Regions from separate parts of the Paenibacillus sp. M-152 genome, predicted to be linked through region 1. Evidence: predicted binding sites of a transcription regulator. Region 1 holds the regulator's gene; the other holds the start of a gene.
What was found. The regulator Rex, encoded in region 1, represses fermentation and respiration genes when NADH is low (regulators of the CRP and FNR family bind a similar motif). The targets are predictions, from matches to a motif close to TTGTGAAATATTTCACAA.

Region 2: EGM68_RS01560 (phosphoketolase family protein) is a predicted target of Rex. The motif match lies at 1,711-1,728, and genes of this name have one in related genera.

What each region holds. Positions count from the first base shown of each region.
Region 1 is NZ_CP034141.1:3,408,559-3,412,124, forward strand. It holds gene EGM68_RS14820 (amidohydrolase) at 1-1,261, opposite strand, end outside; gene EGM68_RS14825 (redox-sensing transcriptional repressor Rex) at 1,248-1,901, opposite strand; gene dinG (ATP-dependent DNA helicase DinG) at 1,929-3,566, opposite strand, start outside.
Region 2 is NZ_CP034141.1:338,417-341,982, reverse strand. It holds gene EGM68_RS01560 (phosphoketolase family protein) at 1-1,593, opposite strand, end outside; gene EGM68_RS01555 (GntR family transcriptional regulator) at 1,885-2,607, opposite strand; gene EGM68_RS01550 (glycosyltransferase) at 2,924-3,566, shown strand, end outside.

The DNA.
Region 1 (3,566 bases):
GTTTGATACGTTCCTCGTCCATCGTCAGGCATTCGCCGTTTTTCACAACCTGACGACCGTCTACCCACACATGAGCCACGTCTTTGGCACTTGCAGAGTATACGGCATGGGAAATAAGATCTGTACGCGGCAAGAAGTGGGCCTGATTCAGATCTAGCGCGATAAAGTCAGCCTTGTTGCCTGCTGCCAGCGCTCCTACTTCTTTTAAACCAATCGACTTTGCACCATACTCTGTTGCCAGACGCAGTGCTTCATTTGCAGGAACTGCTGTTGGGTCGCCAGATACTCCCTTGTGAATGAGTGCCGCCAGACGCATTTCCTCGAACATATCCAGGTTATTATTGCTGGCAGGACCGTCTGTTCCAAGAGAAACAGTAACTCCTGCACGCAGCAATTCAGGCACTCTAGCTACACCACTTGCCAGCTTCAAGTTGCTGCCTGGATTATGTGAAACCGCCACACCTCGTTCCGCTAATAAAGCTATCTCTTCGTCGTTCAAGTGTACGCCGTGGGCAACAAGTGAAGGGCGGGAGAAAAAGCCAAGCTTATCTAAGTGTGCAACTGGACGCAAACCGTAGTCGCGTACGTTTTGCTCAACTTCGGCTATGGTCTCGGACATGTGCGTATGCAATGGTAAATCGAGATCATGTGCTGCTTGAACAAATTTCTCAATAAACGCTGGCGGGCATGTGTATGGGGCATGCGGAGACATCATCGTTGTGATACGTCCGTCTGCTTTTCCATGCCAGTTACGGGCAAAAGTCACGGCCTCAGCCAGCTTGATCCGCTGTTCTTCTTCTGAACAGAGTCCAATGGCTCCACGCATCAAACTTGCACGGATGCCCGACTCTTCAGCTACACGTGCCACCTCATCCATATGATCGTACATATCCAGGAAAGTTGTGGTTCCACCTTTCAGCATTTCCAGCACTGACAAGGATGTTCCCCAGTACACATCCGTAGATGTAAACTTGGCTTCCATAGGCCACATTTTTTCCTGAAGCCACACTTGAAGTGCCAAGTCATCTCCATACCCTCGCAGCAGAGACATCGCCGCATGACCATGAGTATTAATCAGACCAGGCAAAAACAATAACCCGTTACCGTCGATTGCTTCTGTCTCTTCCTCACCCGCAGGCAGAGTCTCGCCAATGTAAGTAATACGGCTATCCTCCACAATCATAAAACCATGGATTACCCCAGCTTCAGGTCCATTCACGGCAAAAGAACCGTTTTTAATCATCCATTTATTCACTGTCATATTGTGCTTCTTCCTTTCCGTCCTCCAGATAATAAGCGAGGCTAAGCAAATCAGTTGTAAAGTCTGTGGCATGTATCCGAATGTTAGCCGGTGCCTTGAGAATGATAGGTGCAAAGTTTAAAATCGCTCCAATTCCACTCTCAATGAGCCTATCAGCTACGTGTTGTGCCTCAAAATCAGGTACAGTAATAATCCCGATTCGAATATTTTTTTCTTTCACAGTCGCTTCCAATTCATCCATCGGCTGAACGACTAAGGTATTGATTCTGGTCCCAACCTTATCCGGGAACGCATCAAATACCGCCACAATCTTCATATTGTCTTTTAAATAAGCGTTATAGTTTGATAGGGCTTGACCCAGATTACCCGCTCCGACCAATACTACATTAATTTGCTGGTCGATTTTCAGGATATGGCGTATTTTCTCAATTAGATAAGAAACATCATAACCGATGCCCTTCCGACCAAAATCGCCAAAATAGGCAAGATCTTTACGAATTTGGGCCGGATTCAAATCTAACCTCTGTCCCAGCTCTTGAGAAGAGACCGTAGCCACCTCCCGTTTGTGCAGTGCATTCAGATAACGTAAATATACGGGTAATCTCCGTACGACAGCCTCTGAAATTTTATCTGATTTCATACTTGCTCCCCCTAATTGTAACGGACTTTAGGTGTCCGTCCGTTGTGCCTCTGTCTCCGGGGCGGATTGGAGCCATTCGGCGATGCGGGGCACCATTTGCTCCGATGGCATATGCTCCATTTTTGGTCCCGGTAACGAGTACAAAAAGTGCTTTCCATAATAGGATTCGATCACACGCGTATCGTAAACGATAACGACTCCGTGGTCACTCGCTGTACGTACCAATCGCCCAAATCCCTGTTTGAAGCGAATAACTGCTTGTGGTACAGACAGCTTCATAAATGGATTCTTCTTCTGCTGCTGGAGCAGCTCGCTTTTTGCCTCCAGTAACGGGTGATTGGGCGGTTGAAACGGCAAGCGAACGATAGCCAGACAAGTCAAAGCCTTCCCTGGAATATCGACGCCTTCCCAGAAGCTGCTCGTTCCCAGCAATACAGAAGCCTTGGCTTCCTGAAAACGACGGGTTAGCTTGCTCCGACTCCCACTGTCTACACCTTGTCCTAACACGGTAATATCGCTGGATGCTAACGCCTCTTTAAGTGGCTCATACACTTGCCGGAGCATCCGATAGGAAGTAAACAGAACAAGCATTCTCCCCCGCGTCGCCTGGGCAGTCGCTCCTAGAGAGCTAACGAGCATCTCTACAAAATGTGCATCCCCTACACTGCCCTTCACACTCGGAAAGTCTCGCGGAATGACCAGCAACACCTGATCCCTGTAATTAAAAGGTGATGGGAGCTGTGACGTCATTAATCGTCCTTGATCCGCTGCCTCCTGCAAGCCGAGTTGATCGGTCATGTACTGAAACGACTTATCTACCGATAAAGTAGCAGATGTCAGAATAATACTTCTTTTTTTGTCAAAAAACATTTCTTTCAACTGGCGGCTCACATCGACGGGCACTGCATAAAATTGCAATGATTTACTACGGAATTGCCCACTCGCTTCGAGCCAATATACGGTTGTTTCATCATCGAGTCGTATAAAGAAGCGCAAATTTTCCCTAATCCCCGCCAAATCCTTAAGCAGACCCGTGATATCTGTAATGAGACTATCCGCCGCATAATCGTCGTGTTCTTCCTTGACATCCAGCATCAGCTTGTCGCCCTTGCGCAAAATTTCACCCATCGTTACATAAAGCTGATTTTCCAACGCCGCCGCTTGATCCCACTTTGCAGGCTTGGCCGACGGTTTGAGACGCGAAGAAAATTGCCCCGTTTCACCCGGTGTGGCATCAGACCGCTCTGGCAACATACCAAACAGCTTATCGCTTAGCAGGTCCCAAGTTTCCTTAACCTCTAACACGAGTGGGTACAGCTGATCAATGGTCGAGGCCCATTCCGTCGACTTCTCATGTCCCGACTTTGCCAACTGCTGACGTAACGAAGGCAATTGTCCGTTCTTACTGTCCTTGAACAATCGAGTCAGCGTATGCACGAGTGTGAAATATTTCATATGCATGCCTAAGTGCTTACCGGCTACTTCCTCTAGATGATGTGCTTCATCAATTACCAGATGTTCATAGCTGGGCAATAGCTGGTGACTTGCTTTGACGTCGGTGAACAGCTTGGAGTGATTCGTTATAACCACATCCGCTGTTCCTGCTTCATGACGTGCACGATGATAGTAGCATTTGCGGAACCATGGGCAAGAACGACCAAGACA
Region 2 (3,566 bases), 2.8 Mb from region 1:
CGTTGAAGTAGCTACAACATTCAATGATGGGATGTCTGCACGCCATCCTTGATCCGTTGCTTTACGCAGCCATTTGAAGTGTTGAGTGATCATCGAGTCAACCACACGCAGGAAGGCCTCGTAACTTGCAAAGAAACCATGACGACCTGTCAACACATAACCTTCCAGTAAACCTTCAGCTTGGTGTTCAGACAATTGGGAATCAATGACACGACCATAAGATGACAAGAATTCATCATTAGGCTCAATAATTTGATCCATCCATTGGCGTTTGGTTACTTCAAAAACAGGAGCCAAGCGGTTAGACATCGTTTCGTCAGGTCCGAAGATTCTGAAATTGCGATTCTCTTCATTTAATACAACCACATCTTTAACGTATTTGCCCAAAACCGACATATCTTGCGCAATCACTTTACCAGGCGTGGAGTTATCCAGCGCATAGTTACGGAAATCTGGCAATTTCAAGTCTTTAATAAGGTTACCCGCATTCGCAACAGGGTTCATTCCCATTCGTTTATCGCCTGTAGGCAGAATTTCAGCAATCTCAGCTTTTAAACGACCGTTTTCGTCGAACAATTCCTCTGGTCTATAGCTATTCAGCCATTCTAATAAGGCAGGTGCGTGCTGCATATTTTTTTGATCAACCGGAATTGGAACCTGATGGGCACGGAACGAATTTGTATTCGGCACTCCGTCCCATTCCTTTGGACCCGTCCAGCCTTTAGGTGAACGGAAGATAAGTACTGGCCACGCCGGACGAGTAAGGTCATTATTTTCACGCGCATTCTTCTGGATAGCTTCGATCTTCTCGATGGCAGTATCCAATACTTTCGCCATTTCTGGATGCATGTGATCAGGGTCTTCACCTTCAACAAAGAACGGTTCCCAACCCAAACCTTTAAAGAACGAAGTTAACTCTTCTTTCGATTGGCGAGACATAATCGTTGGGTTACTAATTTTGAAGCCATTCAAGTGTAAGATTGGCAGCACTGCGCCATCCGTGATTGGATTGATAAATCTGTTAGAGAACCACGAAGCCGCTAATGGACCCGTTTCAGCTTCACCATCCCCAATAACAACAGCCGAAATCAGATTCGGATTATCTAAAATAGCACCTACACCATGAGAAAGGGAATAGCCCAGCTCTCCACCTTCATGGATAGATCCAGGTGTTTCAGGAGCAGCATGCGAAGCAATACCGCCAGGGAACGAAAATTGTTTGAACAGTTTCTTCATGCCTGGGATATCTTGAGTGATTTGTGGATAGATTTCAGTGTAGCTTCCATCAAGATATGAATTTGAAACCATCACCTGGCCGCCGTGACCAGGACCTTCAATATAAAGCATGTTCAAATCATATTTATTAATAACACGATTAAGATGAGCATAAATAAAGTTTTGGCCTGGAATCGTGCCCCAGTGTCCAATAGGCTTCACCTTTACATCCGAATCTTTCAAAGGTTCTCTCAACAAAGGATTGTCTTTTAAATAAAGCTGACCTACTGAAATGTAGTTGGTTGCACGCCAGTATGCATCAAGTTTTTTCAAATATGTTTGAGATGAGTATTCTGCTAACACGGGTGTTAAGGCCATGGTGTCCACTCCCTAGTAATTTGGTTTGTAATTTATTTCCGGAAATTTCATCTACATGTACATCATAACGCTACGCTAAATTAATTCAACCTTTTTCACAAGTGATACGGTCCAATTTTGTGAAATCTTGAACATACTATGAAATATAAATTAAAAAGACAGTAAAAAAGCTCTTACATTAAAATATATAGAAAGATAAACCAATAAAATTTGTGATAAATGAAAGGTTTGCAGACTCTAATTCTTTTTCAAAACCATAAAAAAAGACCGGAGAATTCTCCAGTCTTTTCGTTAGTGTACCGATACAAAGGTATTAAATTTCAAATATTTGTAATGAAACCGCATATGTGAAAATTCAAATGGCGTGCCGTTATCTAAAAAGAAAACACCCTCCATAATGCCTACCGGTTCATTTTCTTTCAATTGTAGTAGCTTTTGGTCATTCTCTTGGGACGGTTCTGCAAAAATGGATAAAAAAGATTTGGTGACGGCCAGGTTCCGCGAGTCTTCCAAATAATTAAAAATGGAACCCTCAATAATCGTCTGATTTAAGTCTTGGACAATTTTAATGGGGATGTAGCCCGTTTCAATCATAAAGGGATCGTCATCAAACAGACGCAAACGAACGATTTTATAAACAAAATCATGGGTATCCAAGAACAAATCGCGCTGTAGTTCTTCTGTCGGTGGAATGACCTCGAAACTCAATACTTTGATTTTTGGCTTTTTGCCATGCATTTGAAAATTATCAGTAACTCCTAGATTAGAGCCTTCATAGTTAAAGATCGATTCATTTCTTATGTATAAGGGATTAATAAATGTCCCGGAGCCTTGTTTTTTGAAAATAATTCCGACACTCTCCATTTTAGTCAGAGCGCGTTTAATGGAACTACGACTAACCTGGTAAGTCTCACTAAGACTACGTTCATCTGGCAATCTCATATCTGCAAACTTTCCAGCGAAAATTTTCATTTTAAGATCGTCAATAATTTGCTTATAGACAAATTGTGTCATATAGTACTCCTCTTTCAGGTCTTCTATAACTCCATATAGTTTACCATAAACATGTCCATTTCATCTCATGTTTGTTTGTATCTCTTTTACTTTACATCCTTATGCGTAATGCTGCCATGACATATACATCACACCACTGAAAATACCTGCAAAATAGCAAAAATTACAGAACCTCCACCTTAACATCCTCAATATGACCAAGCCTGTTTCGCACCTTGAGGGGTGTTTGACCAGACCAGGCTAAAATCCTTGAATACATTGTTATTATTTATCTTGTTCAAACGTGTTCTAATAAAAATGATGGGGGGAGATCACATTGGCTATCCGCTACAGCGTCATCATTCCAACCTATAATCGAGCCCAGCAGCTGCTGCTCACACTCGCCTCATTTGAAGCGCAAACCTATTCCAAGCAACTATTCGAAGTGATTGTAGCTGATGACGGCTCTACAGATGGGACGAAAGAAGTGGTCGAAGGCTTCAAAGCATCCTATCCTCTTACTTATGTGTCACACCCGGAACAACGCGGTCGATCTGCCGTTCGAAATTTGGGACTGCGCCGAGCAAAAGGGCTATACATCATTTTCTGCGACGCTGACTTTTTGGTGCTACCTCATTTCATTAAAACCGTGAGTCGTTATCACCGCAAGTATCCCAAATCCGTGCTTTCAGGCATTCCTCACTCGTGGGACGATGCATTTACCCATTATCACCCTGACTTTTCTGTGGAAGAAAAAGAACATTGTCGGAGCATACTTACACAATCAGGCTTATGGAATCCCGACTTTGAAACAGCGAATGAAATTATCCCGATCATCACCCCTGATGATGTCCTGCATCAAACGGGTGCATTGTCTAAAGTCGTTAGCCCCACCAGGGTTCCGCCCAGTACTCAAAAACAATTTGCCTCAACGGACGTAGCTCCCTGGATGATGCTAGTAACTCGTTGTGTAGCCATCA